3 regions of the Streptomyces sp. HNM0645 genome follow, and region 2 is predicted to be linked to each of the others. Evidence: riboswitches for the same ligand, from Rfam matches in the RefSeq annotation. Region 2 holds a riboswitch; each other region holds the start of a gene.
What was found. A riboswitch is a leader RNA that binds a small molecule or an ion and turns the genes downstream of it on or off. The one in region 2 is predicted to bind cobalamin.
Positions count from the first base shown of each region.

Region 1: linked by a shared signal. The riboswitch ahead of QMZ92_RS31135 (SCO2321 family membrane protein) and the one ahead of QMZ92_RS11470 (CbtB domain-containing protein) in region 2 are both predicted to bind cobalamin.
Region 3: linked by a shared signal. The riboswitch ahead of QMZ92_RS03995 (ribonucleoside-diphosphate reductase subunit alpha) and the one ahead of QMZ92_RS11470 (CbtB domain-containing protein) in region 2 are both predicted to bind cobalamin.

Region 1 is NZ_JASHLT010000059.1:23,178-30,257, forward strand. Features, by position in the region: gene QMZ92_RS31130 (Strvi_7410 family MBL fold metallo-hydrolase) at 1-994, shown strand, start outside; cobalamin riboswitch at 1,204-1,340, shown strand; gene QMZ92_RS31135 (SCO2321 family membrane protein) at 1,454-2,713, shown strand; gene QMZ92_RS31140 (SCO2322 family protein) at 2,713-3,402, shown strand; gene QMZ92_RS31145 (energy-coupling factor transporter transmembrane protein EcfT) at 3,702-4,808, shown strand; gene QMZ92_RS31150 (ABC transporter ATP-binding protein) at 4,805-6,646, shown strand; gene QMZ92_RS31155 (ECF transporter S component) at 6,757-7,080, shown strand, end outside.
Region 2 is NZ_JASHLT010000014.1:111,410-118,489, reverse strand. Features, by position in the region: gene QMZ92_RS11490 (hypothetical protein) at 112-942, opposite strand; gene QMZ92_RS11485 (SigE family RNA polymerase sigma factor) at 935-1,510, opposite strand; gene murJ (murein biosynthesis integral membrane protein MurJ) at 1,507-3,207, opposite strand; gene QMZ92_RS11475 (lipid II:glycine glycyltransferase FemX) at 3,354-4,532, shown strand; cobalamin riboswitch at 4,592-4,773, shown strand; gene QMZ92_RS11470 (CbtB domain-containing protein) at 4,812-5,027, shown strand; gene QMZ92_RS11465 (CbtA family protein) at 5,046-5,816, shown strand; gene QMZ92_RS11460 (C40 family peptidase) at 5,875-6,915, opposite strand.
Region 3 is NZ_JASHLT010000004.1:147,103-154,182, reverse strand. Features, by position in the region: gene QMZ92_RS04005 (carbon starvation CstA family protein) at 1-837, shown strand, start outside; gene QMZ92_RS04000 (YbdD/YjiX family protein) at 848-1,054, shown strand; cobalamin riboswitch at 1,247-1,387, shown strand; gene QMZ92_RS03995 (ribonucleoside-diphosphate reductase subunit alpha) at 1,515-3,896, shown strand; gene QMZ92_RS03990 (ribonucleotide-diphosphate reductase subunit beta) at 3,952-4,959, shown strand; gene def (peptide deformylase) at 5,400-6,029, opposite strand; gene QMZ92_RS03975 (tetratricopeptide repeat protein) at 6,096-7,080, opposite strand, start outside.

The DNA of each region.
Region 1 (7,080 bases), on a different contig from region 2:
CCCCATCCCGGACAACCCCCTGGGCCACACGCTGGTCCACGTCCTCGACACCGGCCGCGGGCCCGTCCTCGTCGACACCGGATGGGACGACCCCGCGTCCTGGACGGCGCTCTCGGACGGCCTCGCCGAACTGGGCCTCGCGGTGGCCGACGTCCACGGCGTACTCGTCACCCACCACCACCCGGACCACCACGGGCTGTCCGGCAGGGTCCGCGAGGCGTCCGGCGCGTGGATCGCGATGCACGCGGCCGACATCGCCGTCGTCCGCCGCACCCGGGAGGCCCGGCCCGGGGCCTGGCTCGACTACCTGGCCGGGAAGCTCACCGCCGTCGGCGCGCCGGAGGAGCACCTCGCCCCGCTGCTCGCGGCCCGCGAGCGCGGCCGGATGCGGGCCCTCCCCGGGCTGCGGGCGGCCCTGCCCGACCGCGAGATCGCACCCGGCGAACTGGTGGACCTCGCCGGACGGCGGCTGCGGGCCGTCTGGACTCCCGGCCACACGCCCGGCCATGTGTGCCTGCACCTGGAGGAGGAGCATCCGGCGAACCTCCCCGGCCGCGGCCGCCTCTTCTCCGGCGACCATCTGCTCCCCGGCATCAGCCCGCACATCGGCCTGTACGAGGACCCCGACGACTCCGCGGTCACCGACCCCCTCGGCGACTACCTGGACTCGCTGGAACGCGTCGGCCGCCTCGGCGCCGCCGAGGTGCTCCCGGCGCACCAGCACGCCTTCACCGACGCCCCGGCACGGGTCCGGGAGCTCCTCGCCCACCACGAGGAGCGGCTGACCGGGCTGCTGTCCCTCCTCGCCGCACCGCTGACCCCCTGGCAACTGGCAGAGCGCATGGAGTGGAACCGGCCGTGGGACGAGATCCCCTACGGCTCGCGCACCATCGCCGTCTCGGAGGCCGAGGCCCATCTGCGCCGCCTGGTGAAACTGGGCCGCGTGGAGGCGGTGCCGGGCAGCGCCCCGGTGGCGTACACCGCGGTCGGCTGAGCCGGAGTGCGAGGGCTGGATGAGCACGGCTCGGGCCACCGAGAGCCACCCGAGCCGGACCGTCCCGCCGACCGCTCCGGGCCACCGAGATCCATCCGAGCCGGACCCTCGCACAAGCCGCCGGCCCCTCTCCGAGAACCGCGCGGGGCCCGGTGGGCAGGGCCGTCGAGGGCCTCCTGCCGTACCCGGCCGCCCGTCCCGAGGGGCTGGGATTACGGGCCGGTAGAGTGTGCGAGTCGTCATCACACCCGTACGGGGGGAAGCCGGTGCGAATCCGGCACTGACCCGCAACCGTGAGCCGCCGTCGCCGGCGGCGAGTCGGAATGCCCTGTACCGGCCGTGACCGGCTCGTGCCATCGGGACCGGCCCGCTGGCAGGCACCGTCGAGGAATACGGGGCCGGAGCCTGGTACCCCAGCGTGCCTGTGCCCGGCTCCCCACAGGAGAGGCCCAGCCCGCCATGTCAGTTCGCCGCAGCGCAGCAGCGCTCGCCGCCGCTTCCGCCGTGTTCTGCGTGACCGCTGCTCCGGCAGCGACGGCCGCCCCCACCCCCTCCCCCTCGGCGGCGCTCCCGGCCGGGCTCTACGGCACGAAGGACCCGACCTACGACGGGGTGTGGCGACAGTCGCTGGCCCTGCTCGCCCAGGACGTCGCCAAGACCGTGCCCGCCGAGCAGGCCGTCGGGTGGCTCACCGGGCAGCAGTGCGAGAACGGCGGCTTCGCCTCCTACCGCGCGGACGCGTCCAAGCCGTGCGACGCGAAGACGATGCTGGACACCAATGCCACCGCGGCGGCGGTACAGGCCCTGCGTGCCCTCGGCGGCCACGGGGAGGCCGTGAACAAGGGCCTCGAGTGGCTGAAGTCCGTGCAGAACGAGGACGGCGGCTGGAGCTACAACCCCGGCATGCCGTCCGACGCGAACTCCACGTCCGTCGTGATCGGCGCCTTCGCCGCGGCCAAGGCGCGGCCCGGCGAGGTGAAGTCGAAGAGCGGCAAGAGCCCGTTCGACGCGCTGGTCACGTTCGCCGTGCCATGCGCCGACAAGGCCGGCGGCGGTGCGTTCGCCTACCAGCCGGACGAGGCCGGAAAGCTCCTCGCCAACGGCGACGCCACCGCGGCCGCCGTGCTCGCCGGGCTGGGCCGCGGCCTGGTCGTCTCCGGCCCGGAGCCGGACGGCGGCCCCGCCGCCTGCACCTCCCCGGCGAAGGCCACCCCGGAGCAGTCGGCCCGCAACGGCGCCGCGTACCTGGCCACGGCGCTCGCGAAGACCGGCCATCTGGACTCGCCGCCGATGCCGGGCGCCGCCGACCCGGCCCCGCTCCCGGACTTCGGCAACACCGCGGACGCGGTCCTCGCGCTCTCGGCCGCCGGGCACGGCGACAAGGCGGACAGGGCGGTCCAGTGGCTGGAGAAGAACTCCGCGGCGTGGGCGAAGGACGGCGGCCCGGCGGCGTACGCGCAGCTGATCCTCGCCGCGCACGCCCATGGCGACGACCCGCGGGACTTCGGCGGCGCCGACCTCGTACGGCAGCTCAACGCGACCGGTCCCGCGCCGGCCTCCACCACCGAGCCGCCGGCTCCGCGCACGAAGAGCGACGCGGGCGAGGAGCACAAGGGCGGCGACAGCGCCGGGATCTGGTGGATCGTCGGCGCCGGCCTCGCGGCCGGTGCCGGCATAGGCATCCTGATCAGCGGCCGCCGGAAGAGCAAGCAGCAGTGATGCGCAGGCGACTGACCGCGCTCCTCCTCGCGCTCGGCACCGTGCTCGCGGTGCCGGGCGTGGCGGGGCAGGCGCAGGCGCAGGCGGCGGGATACCGGTACTGGTCGTTCTGGCAGTCCGGCGGTACCGCCTGGGCCTACGCCACCCAGGGTCCGGCCACGGCGCGGCCGGCCGACGGCTCGGTGGACGGATACCGCTTCTCCGTCAGCGCGGACTCGCAGGACTCGGCGAAGCCGCGTACCGCCCCCTCCTTCTCCCAGTTGTGCGCGGACACCCCGGCGAAGCCCGGCACCAAACGGGTCGGGGTCGTGATCGACTTCGGCACCGAGGCGGACGCGCCGTCCGGTGAGCGGCCCCCGTCCGCGCCGGCGTCCGGCTGCGCCGCGGTCCCCTCGGACGCCACCAGCGCGGAGGCCCTGGCGGCGGTGGCCAAGCCGCTCCGCTACAACTCGGACGCGCTGCTGTGCGCGATCTCCGGTTACCCGAGGACGGGCTGCGGCGAGCAGGTCTCGGCCGGGGACCCGGCGCCCGCGGAGTCCGGCGCCTCCGCCCCGCCGGCCGGGAAGCCCTCCGGGGCGGCCGGCGGCGAGGCGGCCGGCGGGGGCCCCACGCTGGGGCTCTTCGCGGGCATCGCGGCCGTGCTCGCGCTGGGCGGGGCGGCGTTCTGGCAGTCCCGCCGCCGCGGATGACCCGGACGCCCGTGCCCACGCCGGCGGACGACCCCGCGGAGCCGCACGGACGGCGGCGTCCCGTCCGACTGCTGGGCGGTGTCCCGCACGCCCGCCCCGGCGACCGGGAGCCGGGCGCGGGCCGGGGCTCCGGAAGCGGTCCGGTCGACGGCCCCGGAAGCGGTCCGGACGCGGACACGGGCTCCGGCGAAGGTTCCGGCAGCGGCCCGGTCGGCGGCCCGGACGACGGGAGCCACGAGAGCGGCGCCGCGCCCCGCGGCAGTCGGCCGTCCGGCCGGGCCCCGCGGGAGCGCCGACCGCTGCGCGGTGCCCTGCGGGCGCCCGCCGCCGGCCGGAGCAACGCGCTGCACGCCGGAGCCTGGTGGGTCTGGGCGCTCGGCCTCGCCACGGCCGCTTCGCGGACGACCAATCCCCTCCTCCTCGGGCTGCTGGTGGGCGTCGCCGGATACGTCGTGGCGGCCCGGCGCACGGACGCCCCCTGGGCCCGTTCGTACGGCGCCTTCGTCAAGCTCGGCCTCGCCGTGATCGCGATCCGGCTGGTGTTCTCCGTCGTCCTCGGTTCGCCCATCCCGGGCACCCGCGTCCTGCTCACACTGCCCGAGGTGCCCCTGCCGGACTGGGCGCGGGGCGTCAGGGTCGGTGGCCGGGTGACGGCGGAGCAGATGGTGTTCGCGCTGTACGACGGGGCGAAGCTGGCGACCCTGCTGATCTGTCTCGGCGCGGCGAACGCGCTCGCGAACCCGGCCCGGCTGCTGAAGTCGCTCCCGGGCGCGCTGTACGAGGCGGGGGTCGCCGTCGTCGTCGCCATGACGTTCGCGCCGAACATGGTCGCCGACGTGCTCCGGCTCCGTACCGCACGGCGGCTGCGGGGCCGTCCGACGGGCGGGGTCAAGGCGGTCCTGCAGATCGGGCTGCCGGTCCTGGAGGGGGCGCTGGAGCGTTCGGTCGCGGTCGCCGCGTCCATGGACGCGCGCGGCTACGGCCGTACCGCGCAGGTGCCCCCGGCCGTGCGGCGCACCACCACCGCGCTCACCCTCGGCGGGCTGCTCGGCGTGTGCGCCGGTTCGTACGGACTGCTCGCCGCGGAAGGCTCGGGGTACGGCCTCCCCGTGCTCCTCGGCGGGTTCGCGGCGGCGCTGGGCGGGCTGTGGCTCGGCGGACGGCGCCAGGTCCGCACCCGTTACCGCCCGGACCGCTGGGGTCCGAGGGCCTGGCTGGTGGCCGGTTCCGGCGTCGTCGTGGCGGCGCTGATGATCCGCGCGGGCGCCTACCAGCCCGGTGCGCTGCATCCCGGCGTCGTCCCCCTGACCGTGCCCGCCCTGCCGCTGTGGCCCGCCGCGGCGGTGCTGGTGGGCCTGTTGCCCGCGTTCGTGGCGCCCGTGCCGCCGAAGGAGTCCACGTCATGATCCGCTTCGAGAACGTCTCGGTGACGTACGGCGACGCCGCGGCGGCGCCGGCGGTCTCCGGGGTGGACCTCACCGTCCCGGAGGGCGAGCTCGTCCTGCTGGTCGGGCCCTCGGGAGTCGGCAAGTCGACACTGCTGGGGGCGGTCTCCGGGCTGGTGCCGCACTTCACGGGCGGCACGCTGCGGGGTCGGGTGACGGTCGACGGGCGCGACACCCGCACCCACAAGCCGCGCGAACTCGCCGACGTCGTCGGCACGGTGGGCCAGGATCCGCTCGCGCACTTCGTCACCGACACGGTCGAGGACGAGCTGGCGTACGGAATGGAGTCGCTGGGGCTGGCGCCCGCCGTGATGCGAAGGCGGGTCGAGGAGACGCTGGACCTGCTGGGGCTGGCGGAACTCCGCGACCGTCCCCTCGCGACGCTCTCGGGTGGGCAGCGGCAGCGGGTCGCGATCGGGTCCGTGCTGACCCCGCACCCGAAGGTGCTGGTCCTCGACGAACCGACGTCCGCGCTCGACCCCGCGGCGGCGGAGGAGGTGCTGGCGGTGCTCCAACGGCTCGTCCACGACCTGGGGACGACGGTCCTGATGGCCGAGCACCGGCTGGAGCGGGTGGTGCAGTACGCGGACCGGGTCGTTCTGATGCCCGCGCCCGGCGAGCCCCCGGTGTCGGGCGCCCCCGCCGACGTCATGTCCTTCTCCCCGGTCCGCCCCCCGGTCGTCGCTCTCGGCCACCTCGCGGGCTGGGCCCCGCTCCCCCTCTCCGTCCGCGACGCCCGCCGCCACGCGGGCGAACTGCGCGCCCGGCTGGCGGGGGTGACGCCGGCAGCCGCGCGGGGCACACGCCCTTCGGCGCGCGGGGAGGTGGCCGGGGAGGCCGGGCCCGCGGCCACCGTCTCGTCCTCCGCCCGCACGGTGGACGGCACGGACACGACCGGCGGAGCAGCGCCGGGCCCGGCGCGTGCCGATGTCCCAGGCCCCGCGGCGCGCGGGCGGCGAACCGCCAGGGGAAGAGGGCCGGCCGCCCTGGTCCCGCGGTTCGGGCGCGGGCGGGCCCGGAAGGTCGAGCCGGGTGGGGAGTACGACCCGGCGGTGCTCGTGGAGGCCGCGCGGCTCGGGGTGCGGCGCGGTCGGATCGAGGCGCTGCGGCGGGTCGATCTCGTGGTCGCGCCCGGAGAGACCGTCGCCCTCATGGGCCGCAACGGCGCCGGGAAGTCGACGCTGCTGGGCAGCCTCGTCGGCATGGTCGAGCCCGCGTCGGGCACGGTCCGGGTCGGCGGGAGCCCCCCTCACCGCACCCCGCCCGCCGAGTTGGTGCGGCGCGTCGCGCTCGTTCCCCAGGAACCGCGGGATCTGCTGTACGCGGACACGGTCGGGGCCGAGTGCGCCGCCGCGGACGCGGACGCCGGGGCCGCGCCCGGGACCTGCCGGGAGCTGGTCTCCACGCTGCTCCCCGGGGTGGCGGACGCCACCCACCCCCGGGATCTGTCCGAAGGACAGCGGCTGGCACTCGCCCTCGCGATCGTGCTGGCCGCCCGTCCCCCGCTCCTGCTGCTCGACGAGCCGACCCGCGGCCTCGACTACGCGGCGAAGTCGCGACTCGTCACCGTGCTGCGCGGCCTGGCGGCCGAGGGCCACGGCATCGTGCTGGCCACGCATGACGTGGAACTCGCCGCGGAGACAGCGGACCGTGTGGTGATCCTCGCGGGCGGCGAGGTCGTCGCGGACGGACCGACGGCCGACGTGGTCGTCTCCTCCCCCGCCTTCGCCCCTCAGGTCGCCAAGATCCTCGCTCCGGAGCCGTGGCTCACCGTCGCCCAGGTGGAGGCGGCCCTGTGAGCAGCGCCGACACCACCGGGCGACCCGACCGGCAGGTCGGACCTGACCTGCACGACCTGCACGACGGACACGACCGACCCGACCAGGGCGACCGACCCGATCGGGGCGACCTGCACGGGACCGCGCGCCGCCCCGTCCCCGCCCGCACCGCCCGCCCCGTGCGCCTCGGCCCCCGCGCCGTCACCGCCCTCGTCCTCATCAGCGCGATCGGTGTCGTGGCCTTCGGCTGGCCGCTGCTCGCCGACGCGGACGCCACCGTCACCGGCCACGCACAGGACGCCCCCTGGCTGTTCGCCGCCCTGCTCCCCCTCCTCGTCGGTGTGGTGGTCGCGACCATCGCCGACGGCGGGATGGACGCGAAGGCCGTCGCCATGCTCGGTGTGCTCGCCGCGGTGGGCGCGGCGCTCCGGCCGCTCGGCGCGGGCACGGCGGGA
Region 2 (7,080 bases):
AATTCCATCCGAAACGTGGCGTGAATAAGTCGTGTAGACGCTCGGTCGGTTGTCTGGTTTGGAGGGATCGGTCAGGGTCTTTACTAAGCAACTAAGAAATAAATTTACGCCTCAACAATGTGCCCGTGGCGAGTTCTGCGTCGACCCCAGGCAGCGCTCGGTGCGTGGATCGGTGTGAGTCGGGTCGGCGCTGTGCCTCGCACCCAGTACCAACACGGCGACGCGGTGGTCCGACTGGACGAGCGTGACGCGCAGTGGCGCTTCCGAGTCGCCCGCCAAGGCGTAGTCGTACACCACCGGCGAGTCCGGGCCGTGGCCTTCCCCCGGCCCGGATGTCCGGGCCCCGTGCCATCCGCACTGCCGCAGCGCCTCGGCCACCTCGCCGACGCTTCGCCGGGCCGCGTCTTCGGTGCGGAAGCCGACGATCCGGTGCTGGGCCGTGGCGCGACCCTGGCCGCTGTACGTGCGGACGATCTGGTTCCTTGCGCTCGATCCGGAGAACCAGACGAGGGTGCACGGGTGGGTGCCCTGACTCGGCAGGGCCGCCGTCGACCCGTCCCCGGTCGTGACCGCCCGCCACCGGTACGTCGCGTTCCACGGCAGGGCCGCTGGTGAGAGCAGGGCTCTGGGTGCCAGCACGCGATCCGCGCCGGGGGAGGGGAGGATCGAGGCCGCTGCGACCAGTTGGCCGTTTGCCTGGTCAGGTTGCGCCGAGAGGCGTGCGTCCGTGGGGCTGGGGCGGATCCACCAGCCGACCGTGAGCGCCACGGCGACGGCGACGGCCCCCGCTCCCGCGCGACGGCGAGTGCGGCGCCGGACCGCCCGGAGACGTACGTCCACGACTCCGCCGGCGGGGGCGACGAGGGGATCGGCCTCGGCCGCGAACTCCTGCAGTCTGGCGTCCAGTTCGCTGCCGAGAGGCATGGACCTGCCGTCATTCATGGGGGTACGCCTCCTGTCGAGGCCGGTACGGCGCGACCGCCCGCGGGCCGATGCGCGCCGGGGGTTCCGACGCGGCGGTGTCGGAAAGATGGCTGTTCAGGATGCGCCGGGCGCGCATGAGGCGCGAGCGTACCGCTGCGCTGGTCGAGCCGGTCTGCCGGGCCACCTCGTCCACGGGCAGGTCGACCAGATGATGCAGGACGACGGCGCGTCGCTGCTGAGGGGAGAGGTGCCGGAGCGCCGCAACCAGGGCCACGTGGTCCGGGTCGAGACCGGGCACGTCCGCGGGCGGCCCGTGCCGGAAGTGGGCCTTGACCCGGTTACGGGCTCGACGCCACGAACTCACCGCCAGCCGCAGGGCGACCGTGCGTACCCATGGGGTGGGATCTCCCTGCTCGGCCAGCTCGTTCCAGCGCGGCCAGGCTCGCGCGTATGCCTCCTGTACGGCGTCCTCCGCCTCGGCGATGTCGCCGGTCACTGCGTACACGACGACGATCATGCGTCGCACGCTTTCCGCGTAGAACTTCTCGAAGTCCCGCTCGGCGGAGTCGTGCACCGAAGCCGTCACAGGCCGCCTCCTGGTCGTTCCGCGCGGCGCCGGCCGCGGGCTCCCAGACGCCGGCGCAGCGGTGCCAGCAGGGCGTCCACCTCGGGCACGCCGAGCGGGCGGGCGAGCAGCAGCACGGACAGACCGACGAACCCCGTGCCCGCCAGCAGCGCACCTCCGTCGACGAGCGGGCCGTCGCCCAGCAGCCTGGCGCTCAGCCGGTCGACGGCGAGCGCCGCGCCGGCACCGGGCAGGCACGCGACCGCGAGCCGCACGTGCGTACCGAGCGCGCCCTCGAGTCCCCGCCCCAGGCGACGCCGTAGCACCGTCGCCGTGCATGCGAGTCCGGCAGTGCAGGCCATCGCGTACGCGCCCGCGATGCCGGTGACCGCCCAGCGCGCGGGCAGCACGGTGTAGGCGGCCAGTGACAGGCCCGCGTTGAGGGCGGCGATCACGAGGGTGAGGAAGAAGGGCGTACGGGTGTCCCCCAGCGCGTAGAAGCCCCGTGCGAGTACGTACTGCGCGGAGAACGCCGCGAGGCCCGGAGCGAACGCGGCCAGCATCCACCCGATCGCCTGCGCGTCGGCCTCGGTCACCTGTCCGTACTGGTAGGCGACGCCGGTGAGGCGAGGCGCGAGGAACAGGAACACGATGCCGGCGGGGACGATCGCCACCGCGGTGGTCTTGAGGCAGCGGGTGAGCTCCGCGCCGATCCGGCCAGGGTCGCCGGCGACCGCCGCGCGGCTCATCACGGGCAGCAGGGCCGTCACGAGGGAGACCGTGATGATGCCCTGCGGGACGACCCACAGCTGGTACGCGCTGCTGTACGCCGTGTACCCGACACCCGCCGCGATGCCCTCGGCGTCCGCCCGAATCCCGGCTGTCGTCGTGAGCCGGGTCACCACCCAGTACGCGACCTGGTTCACGAGCACGAGCAGCAGCGTCCACACTGCGGCCCGCACCGGTCGGCCAAGACCCGAGTTCCGCCAGCCGAGCCGCGGGCGCCACCGGAAGCCCGCTGACCGCAGGGCGGGCAGCAGAGCGAGCGCCTGCACTGCGATCCCCGTCGTACTGCCCATCCCGAGGAGGAGCAGCTGCCCGTCGGTGACCTCGCCGGCTCCGGTCGCCGTCGCGGCCACCACCAGATAGAGCCCGAAGACTCCGATCACGACGACGTTGTTGAGGACCGGCGTCCACATCATCGCCCCGAGCCGGCCCCGGGCGTTGAGCACCTGCCCGAGCACGGTGTAGGCGCCATAGAAGAGGATCTGCGGCAGGCAGTAGCGGGCCAGGGCCACCGTGAGGTCGTGCTGGGCACCGGTGTAGTCCGTGTACGCGGTGACGATCCAGGGCGCCGCGAGCACGGCCACGGCGGTGATCGCGGTGAGCGTGACCAGACAGAGGGTGATGAGCCGGTCGGTGTACGCGACTCCGCCGTCCTCGTGCTCCTTCGCGGCACGCACCAGCTCGGGCACGAAGACCGAGTTGAGCGCCCCGCCCATGAGCAGGATGTAGACGATGTTCGGCACTGTGTTGGCGACGTTGTAGGCGTCCGCGAGCAGTGCCGTCCCCAGGGCCGCGACGACCACCGCGCTCCGTACGAAGCCCGTGACCCGGGAGACGAGCGAGCCGAGCATCATCAACGCCTTGCCCCGCCCGCCGCCCACGTCCGCCCTCCGGGCGTCGACACCGGCTCCCGCCGGCCTTGTCCCCGTCACGCCGCACCCGCCCGTGAGCCGGTTCCGCGGACGTCGGCGAAATCGCCTGCCACATTCCGGCGCCGCCGGGCGTGCATGAGACAGGCGGGGGTATCCCGCCGCCCTCCCGCAGGAGGCGCAAGGACCAGAACGAGGAGACCTTCGACATGGCTGTCGCCGAGGTGCAGACGACCCACCGTGCCGGTGCCCTGGAGACCGTGCCCACGACCGTTGAGCAGCACCTGGCCTACCTCGACTCCCTCTCGGGACGTACGCAGGGCGACCAGGTCAGCTTCCTTCAGCTGCCGTCCTGGAGCGCCGTCAAGGACGGTTGGCGGGCCGAGCGGATCGGCTGGTTCGACGGGACGGGCCGCCAGCGTGCCGCCGCCCAGGTGCTGTACCGGCAGCTGCCCGGTACCCGGCGGTACTTCGCGTACATCCCGGAGGGGCCGGTGCTGGACTGGGCCGACCCGGCGCTGATGGGCGTCCTGCAGCTGCTCCTCGACCAACTGCGGGCGGCTGGGGCCTTCGCCGTGCGGATGGGGCCGCCTCTGGCGTACCGCCGGTGGAGCGCCGAGACGCTCAAGGCGGCCGTCGGCCCGGGGCGCCGGGTCGGCGACGTGCTGCCGGACGTCGTCGAGCCGATCGGGGCGGCCGTCGCGGACCGGCTGCGGGCGGCCGGCTGGCGGCGCTGCGGAGACGACGGCGGCGCGGGCGACGCCCAGCCCCGCCACCTGTTCGAGCTGCCCCTGGCCGGCCGCAGCACGGACGACCTGTGGTCCGGCTTCAACCAGGAGTGGCGGCGCAACATCAAGAAGGCGAAGACGGTAGGGGTGGAGACCTACCTCGGCACCGCCGAGGATCTTCCCGCCTTCTGCGACCTGCTGCAGGTCACCGAGCGGCGCGACGGCTTCCGCCTTGGACGTTCTCTCCCCTATTTCCAGCGGCAGCATCGAGAGCTCAACGCCGAGGAGAACGGGCGCATGCGGCTCTACCTCGCCCGGCACGACGGGGAGGTGCTCGCTGCTCACACCATGATCGTGGCGGGCCGGCGTGCCTGGTACCAGACCGGGGCCTCCGCCGATCACCGCCGCGAGGTCAGGCCGAGCAACGCTCTGCAGTGGCGACTGATCCGCGACGCACACTCCCTTGGTGCGGCCGTGTACGACATGCGGGGCGTACCGGACACCCTCGATCCCGCGGAGCGGTCGTTCGGGCTGATGCGCTGGAAGCTCGGCACCGGAGGGGAAGTGGTGGAGACCCTCGGTGAGTGGGAGCTGCCCCTGCAGGGAGCGGTGAACAAGACCCTGCACCGGGCCATGCAGGCGTACATGTCGCGCCGCTGAAGCCACCCCGGGGGCGTGTGGATCGGTCATGGGTGAACCTTAATCGATTCTTCTAAGTCATTTAGAAGTTTGTTGTGGGTTCGAGGGGCTTCCGCTACCTTGACCAGGACAAGTCAATCGATGGGCAGCGGAAGCCGGTGGGAATCCGGCACGGTCGCGCCACTGTGTGCCCGGCGGCAGCCGCTCATCTCCTGAGCGGTGCGGCCCGGCAAGTCAGACTCGCCCCCGTCGAGCGAGCTCCATCCGACCGGGACGCGTGTTCCCACTGGAGGTCCTGCCATGGCCCAGGCCACCGCTCAGCCGAGCGTCGCCGCCATCCCCGCCGCACTGCCCGTCAAGTCGATCCTGCCCTGGGCCGTCTTCTTCGGGGCCCTGATGCTGCTCGCGCTCTTCTTCGTCGGCGCCGAGCAGGGTGCCACCGCCATCTTCGCCGGCGAAGGCGTCCATGAATGGGTGCACGACGGCCGGCACCTGCTCGGCTTCCCCTGCCACTGAGACGGGGGCGCGAACATCATGAACTCCGCAACCGTCGGAAAGCTCCTTGCCCGCGGCATGGTGGCCGGCCTCGTGGCCGGTCTCCTCGCCCTGATTGTCGCCTACTTCCTCGGCGAGCCGCCGACCGAGGCCGGCATCGCCTACGAGGCGGCGCACAGCCACGAAGAGGGGGGCGCGGAGCTGGTCAGCCGCGCGGCCCAGTCCACCACCGGCCTCGCGACCGGCGTCCTCGTCTACGGCGTCGCCCTGGGCGGCATCGCCGCGCTGGCGTACTGCTTCGCCTTGGGCCGGATCGGTGGATTCGGACCGCGCGCCACGGCCGGGCTGCTGTCTCTTGGCGGCCTGATCGCCTTCTACGTGGTGCCGTTCCTCAAGTACCCCGCCAACCCGCCGGCCGTGAGCGATCCGGCGACGATCAGTCAGCGCACCACCCTGTACCTGCTCATGGTGGTGCTCAGCGTGCTGCTCGCCGTCTCCGGCGTGATCCTGGGCAAGCGGCTCGCGCCCCGTCTGGGCAACTGGAACGCGTCGGTTGCGGCAGGGGCGTTCTTCGTCCTCGCCGTCGGACTCGCGTACGCCTTCCTTCCCGCGGTCAACGAGATGCCGAAGGGCTTCCCGGCCGCCGTCGTCTGGCAGTTCAGGATCTCGGCGCTCGCGATCCAGGCCACGCTGTGGGCCGGATTCGGCCTCGTCTTCGGCGCACTGGCCGAGCGGCTGCTGCAGCCGCGCGAGTCTGGCGCACGGACTGCGGCCATGGAGCCGGGGGCGGCGGTCGCGCCCTCGTCCTGACGCCTGTCACGCGAGAGGGGCGCCGGTCTCGAGCCGGCGCCCCTCTCTGCTGCGTGCGTCAGCCGATGCGTACGCCCCACATGAAGGGCATGCCGCTGCGGGCGATCGATTCGTAGCGGACCTGCGCACCGGGCTTGGGCGAGTGCAGGATCTGCCCGTTGCCGGCGTAGAAGCCGACGTGGCTGAGATCGCTGCGCATGATGATCAGGTCGCCGGGCTTCAGGGCGCTGAGGGAGTTGATGCGCGTTCCGGCACTGGCTTGGGCCTGGGAGGTGCGCGGTATCGTCACGCCGGCCTGGCGGTACGCCCAGGACGTGAGGCCGGAGCAGTCGAAGGAGCTCGGGCCGCTCGCGCCCCAGACGTACGGCATGCCGACCCGGCTCTTGGCGGCGGCGAAGGCCGCTGCGGCGCGCTCGGAGGCACTTGCCTCGTTGCCGAGGTCGACCCGCGCGCTCGCCCGGTTGGCCCGGTCCTCCTCCTGCGCGATCCGGGCCCGTTCCTTCGCCGAGAGGGTGTTGAGGAGGCGCTGGGCCTCGCGCAGCTTGATCTGGATCTCCGTCTTCCGGTTGCCCAGTTCCTTCTGTACGGAGCCGAGGTCGCGCAGCTTCTCGGACGCTTCCCTGCGCTGCTGCTGGAGCGCCAGCTGTTGGGAGAGGAACTGCTGCAGTACGGCCGCCTGCCGCTCGCCGGCCCGGTCCAGGGCCGACGCCTTCTCGAGGTACGTGTCGGGTTCCTCGGAGAGGAACAGCTGAAGGGCCGGGTCGAGGCCGCCGGAACGGTACTGGCCGGCTGCCACCGTGCCGATCCGGTCACGGAGTTCGTTCAGCTCACCCTGCTTGCGCGCCGCCGCCTCCTGGAGGCCCGCCACCTCCTTCTTGAGCGCGTCGGCCTTCTCCTTGGCCCCGTTGTACTTCTCCGTGGCCTGGGTCGCCTGCTCGTACAGGCGGTCCACCTGCGCCTTGACACCCTTCTTGTTGGGATCGGGCAGCGGGTCGGCCGAGGCTGCCTGGGTGGAAAGGGCCACGGCCGCCGCGGCGGTGGCGGTGATGACGCCGGTATGGAGCGGACTGGGCTGCTTCGGGCGGCGATGGGAGGCCACGGCGGAGCTCCTTCTTCCTCGACCGCCTACGGGCTGGGCGTACAGCGGATCAGGCGGCGCCTTCGCCGCCGCCCCGGATGGGCGACCGGCTGCGCGAAGACTCACGAATACTAAGCTGCTTAGAGAATTAGGCTCAATGGGGATCCCCTCGGCGAGATGTGAGGG
Region 3 (7,080 bases), on a different contig from region 2:
CCGACCTTCGCGCTCGGCATGTCGGAGATCTTCTCCGCCGTCATCGGCGGCGCCGGGCTGAAGGCGTTCTGGTACCACTTCGCGATCATGTTCGAGGCGCTGTTCATCCTCACCACGGTCGACGCGGGCACCCGGGTGGGCCGCTTCATGCTCCAGGACACGCTGGGCAACGTCTACAAGCCGATGAAGCAGGTCAGTTGGAAGCCGGGCGTCTGGTTCGCGAGCGCGGTCGTCGTCGGCGGCTGGGGCTACTTCCTCTGGGTCGGCGTGCACGACCCGCTCGGCGGAATCAACCAGCTCTTCCCGCTCTTCGGCATCGCCAACCAGCTCCTCGCGGCCGTCGCCCTGGCCGTCTGCACCACGCTGCTGGTGAAGTCCGGACGTCTCAAGTGGGCGTGGGTCACGGCCGTCCCGCTCGCCTGGGACGCCACGGTCACCCTCACCGCCAGCTGGCAGAAGATCTTCTCCGGCGACCCGAAGGTGGGCTTCTTCGCCCAGCGCGACAAGTACCAGGCGGGCATCGACTCCGGCGAGGTGCTGGCTCCGGCGAAGTCGATGGACGACATGCACACCATCGTCACCAACTCGACCGTCGACGGGGTGCTCTGCGCACTGTTCGCCCTGCTCATCGTGGTGGTCCTGGCCGACGCCGGCCGGGTCTGCCTCAAGGCGGTCAGCGAGCCCGAGACCGTCCGGCTCGCCGAGGTCCCGTACGTCGAGTCGAAACTGGTCGCGCCCGCCGGGCTGTTCCCCACCAAGGAGGAGAAGGCGGAGCTCGCGGCGGTCGGTGCCGGCGCCGCGGGCTCCGAGGCTGCGGGCACGGCAAGGCGTGAGTAGCGTGGGGGTCATGGCTGCGGTGAGCGGAGTACGTCGGGCCGTGGACTGGGTCCGCTGGTACGTGCGCGAGGTCTCGGGCGAGTCGGTGTACGACCGTTACGTGGCTCATGCACGCTCTCACGACCCCGACGCGGAGGTCATGTCCCGCCGCGAGTTCGAACGCCGCCGCATGGACGAACGGGAGGCGGACCCCCGCAAGGGATTCCGCTGCTGCTGAGCGCCCCCGCCGACGGCGCACACGGGCCTCCGCGTTCCCTCCGGGAGACGCGGGGGCCCGTCGCCGTGACCGTGGAGCCCGCGGCCCGGCTTCGCACGGACGACCGGACCGGCCGGCCACCCGTGCCCTGGGTCCCGAGCGAGGCCACGACACAACATGTGGGGGGTTCCGCAACTCACCGCCCCCACATGTATGCTCATGCTCGCTGTCGCCGCAGGGGAATCCGGTGGGAATCCGGAACTGTCCCGCAACGGTGTGACGGCGTGCGCGGGGCCTGTTCCAGGTCCTCGTACGCCCGTGAGTCCGAGGACCTGCCGACGGTGCGCCCGGACCGTCCGGCTCGGGTGCCCAGACGTCCGGGCCTCGCGGAAAAGGCCGGTGGACGCGGTCCGCCCTGCCCGGGTGTGCGTCCGTGCCCCTGCCCCGCCGGCCCCCAGCCGAGCGAGGGAGAGCACCCCCCGTGACCATCGCGCCGCCCGATCCTGCTTCAGCGCAGCTCGCCGACGGACCAGGCACCGCGCTCCTGCGGACCCTGACCGAGCTCACCGCGGACCTGCCCGACGCCGACCCCGGCCGGGTCGCCGCCGCCGCCCTCCGGGGCCGGCACGCGGGCTCGGACGAGGCCGAACTGCGCGAACTGGCCACGGAGGCGGCCGCCGGCCTGATCTCCGAGGACCCGGCGTACTCCCGGCTCGCGGCCCGGCTGCTCACCCTCACCATCGCGGAGGAGGCTGCCGGGCAGGGGGCGACCGCGTTCTCCGCCTCCATCGCCGTCGGAAGCCGCGAAGGACTGATCGCGGACCGTACGGCCGCCTTCGTGCAGACCCACGCCCAGCACCTCGACTCGCTGGTCGACCCGGCCGCCGACGACCGCTTCGGGTACTTCGGCCTGCGCACCCTCTACAGCCGCTACCTGCTCCGGCACCCCATCACCCGCGAGGTCATCGAGACCCCGCAGTACTTCATGCTGCGCGTCGCCTGCGGTCTCGCCGAGGACGAGTCCCCGCGCGCGCTGGACGAAGTGGCCTCCCTGTACGGGCTGATGAGCCGCCTCGACTACCTGCCGTCCTCCCCCACGCTCTTCAACTCCGGCACCCGGCACCCCCAGATGTCGTCCTGCTACCTGCTGGACTCGCCGCTGGACGAGCTGGACTCCATCTACGAGCGCTACCACCAGGTGGCACGGCTCTCGAAGCACGCCGGCGGCATCGGGCTGTCGTACTCCCGCATCCGCTCCCGCGGTTCGCTCATCCGCGGCACCAACGGGCACTCCAACGGCATCGTGCCCTTCCTGCGCACACTGGACTCGTCGGTGGCGGCCGTCAACCAGGGGGGCCGGCGCAAGGGCGCGGCCTGCGTCTACCTGGAGACGTGGCACGCGGACATCGAGGAGTTCCTGGAGCTGCGCGACAACACGGGCGAGGAGGCGCGCCGCACGCACAACCTCAACCTGGCGCACTGGATCCCCGACGAGTTCATGCGCCGGGTGAACGCCGACGCCGAGTGGTCGCTGTTCTCCCCCGCCGACGTGCCCGACCTCGTGGACCTCTGGGGCGGCGACTTCGACGCCGCCTACCGCAGGGCGGAGGCCGCCGGGCTCGCCCGCCGCACCATCCCCGCCCGTGAGCTCTACGGGCGCATGATGCGCACCCTCGCCCAGACCGGAAACGGCTGGATGACCTTCAAGGACGCCTCCAACCGCACCGCCAACCAGACCGCGGAGCCCGGCACCGTCGTCCACTCCTCCAACCTCTGCACCGAGATCATCGAGGTCACGGACGACGGCGAGACCGCCGTGTGCAACCTCGGCTCGGTCAACCTCGGCGCGTTCGTGGTGCAGGACGCCGCCGACGGCGAGGACGTGATCGACTGGGAGCGGCTGGACGACACCGTCCGCACCGCCGTCACCTTCCTCGACCGGGTCGTCGACATCAACTTCTACCCGACCGAGCAGGCCGGCCGCTCCAACGCCAAGTGGCGCCCGGTGGGCCTGGGTGCCATGGGCCTCCAGGACGTGTTCTTCAGCCTGCGCCTGCCCTTCGACTCAGCCGAGGCGAAGGCCCTGTCGACGCGGATCGCGGAGCGGATCATGCTGGCCGCCTACGAGGCGTCCTGCGACCTCGCGGAGCGCAACGGGCCGCTCCCGGCCTGGGAGCGGACCCGCACCGCCCGCGGGGTGCTGCACCCCGACCACTACGACGCCGAGCTCGCCTGGCCGGAGCGCTGGGCCGCACTGCGCGGGCGCGTCGCCACCACCGGCATGCGCAACTCGCTCCTCCTCGCGATCGCGCCGACGGCGACGATCGCATCGATCGCGGGTGTGTACGAGTGCATCGAGCCGCAGGTCTCCAACCTCTTCAAGCGCGAGACGCTGTCGGGCGAGTTCCTCCAGGTGAACTCCTATCTGGTGGACGACCTGAAGAGGCTCGGCGTGTGGGACGCGCAGACGCGTGAGGCGCTGCGCGACTCGGGCGGCTCGGTGCAGGGCCTGAACTGGATCCCCGCGGAGGTCCGGGCGTTGTACCGCACCGCCTGGGAGATCCCCCAGCGCGGCCTGATCGACATGGCGGCGGCGCGCACCCCGTTCCTCGACCAGTCCCAGTCGCTGAACCTGTTCATGGAGACGCCGACCATCGGCAAGCTCTCCTCGATGTACGCGTACGCGTGGAAGCAGGGCCTGAAGACCACGTACTACCTGCGCTCCCGCCCCGCGACGCGGATCGCCCGCGCCGCCTCGGGCGCGGCGCCGGCCGCCGCCACCATCCCCGTCCAGCAGGCGGCCGACCCCGACGCCGTTGCCTGCTCCCTGGAGAACCCGGAGTCCTGCGAGGCCTGCCAGTAACTCCGCCCCGCATCCGCACACCACCACTGGAGGACGGCGCCCCGCGCCGGCTGCTATGAACGACAAGAACCTGCTCGACCCGGGCTTCGAGCTGACCCTGCGCCCGATGCGCTACCCGGACTTCTACGACCGCTACCGGGACGCCATCAAGAACACCTGGACGGTGGAGGAGGTCGACCTCCACTCGGACGTCGCCGACCTCGCCAAGCTCACCCCGGGCGAGCAGCACCTGATCGGCCGCCTGGTCGCCTTCTTCGCGACCGGCGACTCGATCGTCGCGAACAACCTCGTGCTGACGCTGTACAAGCACATCAACTCCCCCGAGGCGCGCCTGTACCTGTCGCGGCAGCTCTTCGAGGAGGCCGTGCACGTCCAGTTCTATCTGACGCTGCTGGACACCTATCTGCCCGATCCCGAGGACCGCGCCGCGGCCTTCGCCGCGGTGGAGAACATCCCGTCGATCCGGGAGAAGGCCCGGTTCTGCTTCCGGTGGATGGACTCGGTCGAGAAGATCGACCGGCTGGAGACGCAGGCCGACCGCCGCCGCTTCCTCCTGAACCTGATCTGCTTCGCGGCCTGCATCGAGGGGCTGTTCTTCTACGGGGCTTTCGCCTATGTGTACTGGTTTCGTTCGCGGGGTCTACTGCACGGGCTGGCGACCGGCACGAACTGGGTGTTCCGCGACGAGACCATGCACATGAACTTCGCGTTCGAGGTCGTGGACACGGTCCGCAAGGAGGAGCCGGAGCTCTTCGACGACGCGCTCGGCCAGCAGGTCACGGACATGCTGAAGGAGGCGGTCGAGGCGGAGCTGCAGTTCGCCCGCGACCTGTGCGGCGACGGTCTGCCGGGAATGAACACCGAGTCGATGCGCGAGTACCTGGAGTGCGTCGCCGACCAGCGGTTGAGCCGGCTCGGCTTCGCCCCGGTGTTCGGCTCCCGGAACCCCTTCTCCTTCATGGAACTGCAGGGCGTGCAGGAACTGACGAACTTCTTCGAGCGCCGGCCGTCCGCGTACCAGGTCGCCGTGGAGGGCACGGTCGATCTGGACGAGGACTTCTGAGGACGGCGCCCGGCGGAGCCGGGTGCACGGGCGGGTGCCCGGACCGCGGATCGGTCCGGGCACCCGCCCGTGTCGTCGTCGCGTCGTTCCGCCCGGCGCGGCTCACGGGACGGGCTCACCTGTCGCCTCGGCCCCGGGCCCGCCGTGCAGACCCCGCGGCCGAACGCCGACCAGAGGCGGCTCGCACGGTGGTCGACGTGCGTGCGGTCGCCGTGGCCCGGGCAGCGGGGGCCGAGGATGCGGTTGAAGCCGTGGTCGCGGGCCTGCCGGGCGAGGGCGCACAGCGAGTGCGGGTCGGACGCCCGGGTCCGTCGACACACGTCAGCAGGGCCCGGGAAGCAGTCGTCTGCCGGCCCGATGGCGGTAACGCCCGCTCCCCGCCACCGTGTTCGGGGCGGGGCAGGAACTCCCGACGCGCCGGAACGGCCGTCGGGCGCGGGTCAGTCGTTGGGCACCGTTTCGTAGCGCGGCGTTCCCTCCGCCATCTGCCGCAGCGCGTCCTTGCGGTCCCGCTTCGACAGCCGGTCGATGTAGAGCCGGCCGTACAGGTGGTCCGTCTCGTGCTGGAGGCAGCGCGCGAAGTAGCCGGTGCCGCGCACCTTGATCGGCCTGCCTTCGGCATCCTGGCCGTGCACCTCGGCGTAGTCCGGGCGGGCGAGCGACGCGTACGCCGTCGGGACCGACAGGCAGCCCTCGTTGGAGTCGTCGAGGGCCCGGCGCTCCGGCGGCAGTTCCTGCAGCACCGGGTTGCACACGACGCCCACGTGGCGCGCGCCCTCGTCGTCCGGGCAGTCGTAGACGAAGACCTTGAGGTCCACGCCGATCTGGTTGGCGGCCAGGCCCACGCCCTCGGCCGCCCGCTGGCTGGCGAACATGTCGTCGATGAGCGCCGCGAGCTTGTCGTCGAACTCGGTGACGTCCTGGCACTCCCTGTGGAGCACCGGATTGCCGACGACGGTGATGGGACGGGCACTGCCCCGCTCACGGTACGCCTGCTCGCGCTCCTCGCAGTCCTCCGTGTCGACGACGAAGCCGTCGTTGGTCTGCTCGTCCGTCTCCTGCTGCGCCATTTCCGCCGTAAGCCTTCCTCAAAACCGTCTCGATGACCCGTACAGCCTACGGCCCGGCGGCAGTGGTCAGCAGACTTCCTCGAGATCGCGCCACTCGCGGCTGTCGGGGCTGTCCGCCACCCAGCCGTCGAGGAGACCCCGGACGAGCGCGGCGGGGGCGGCGATTCCGCACTCCCGCTCCGGCACCCACAGCTCACCGGCCGTGCGGTGGCCCAGCGGACCGGGATGGCCCGGCTCGCTGTGGTCGTGCGGATCCAGGTGCTCCCCGTCCCCCTCGGCACTCGGCATCACGCCCTCGGAACAGGCCCGGCAGAGCAGCCGCACCGACGAGGACCAGTCCTCGGCCGCGAATCCGGCGTCGGCGGCCAGTTGCTCCAGCGCGTCCCGGTCCTCCTCGGTCGCCGCCTCCAGCAGCACCACCCAGGTCGGCACGGGCGAGGGCGCCCAGAGCTCGATCTCGTCGAAGACGGGGAAGCTGTGCCCCGCGGCGGTGGTGCGTTCGCCGTGCGGGACGCCGTCGTGGAGGACGACCTCGCCCCAGCGCCGGCCGGACGACGGCAGCGGGATCGACAGCACCTCTATCCGGGCGGGGTCGAGCCTGCGGCCCCACACGACCTCGGCCTCGCCCTCGGGCGACAGCCGCACGGCGGCGCTGCCCAGCTCCATGCCGACCGGCTCCGCGCCCGCCGCCGCCCCGCCGCCCGCGGCCCGGGGGCCGCCGGGCACCTTCAGCCCGTAGGCCTGCCAGGCACGCCGGGCCAGCGGCCAGTCCTGCAGGGCGGTGGCGGCGATCCCCACGTTCCACCAGTCGGGGGCGCCCGTCTCCTTGTCCAGCAGAGCGACGGCCCGCAGGCCCGCCGCGCGGGCCTGCTCCCAGTCGTGGCGGAACTTGTGGAGGAGCGCCAGGTTGAACCAGGACTCGGAGAGCCAGGGCTCCAGGTCCGCCGCGCGCGTCAGCAGCGCGCCCGCGTCCTCGTACCGGCCGTCGCCGATCAGCGTGAACGCGCGGTCGGTGGCCTGCCGCCAAGAGGCGGAGGGCCGATGCCGTACC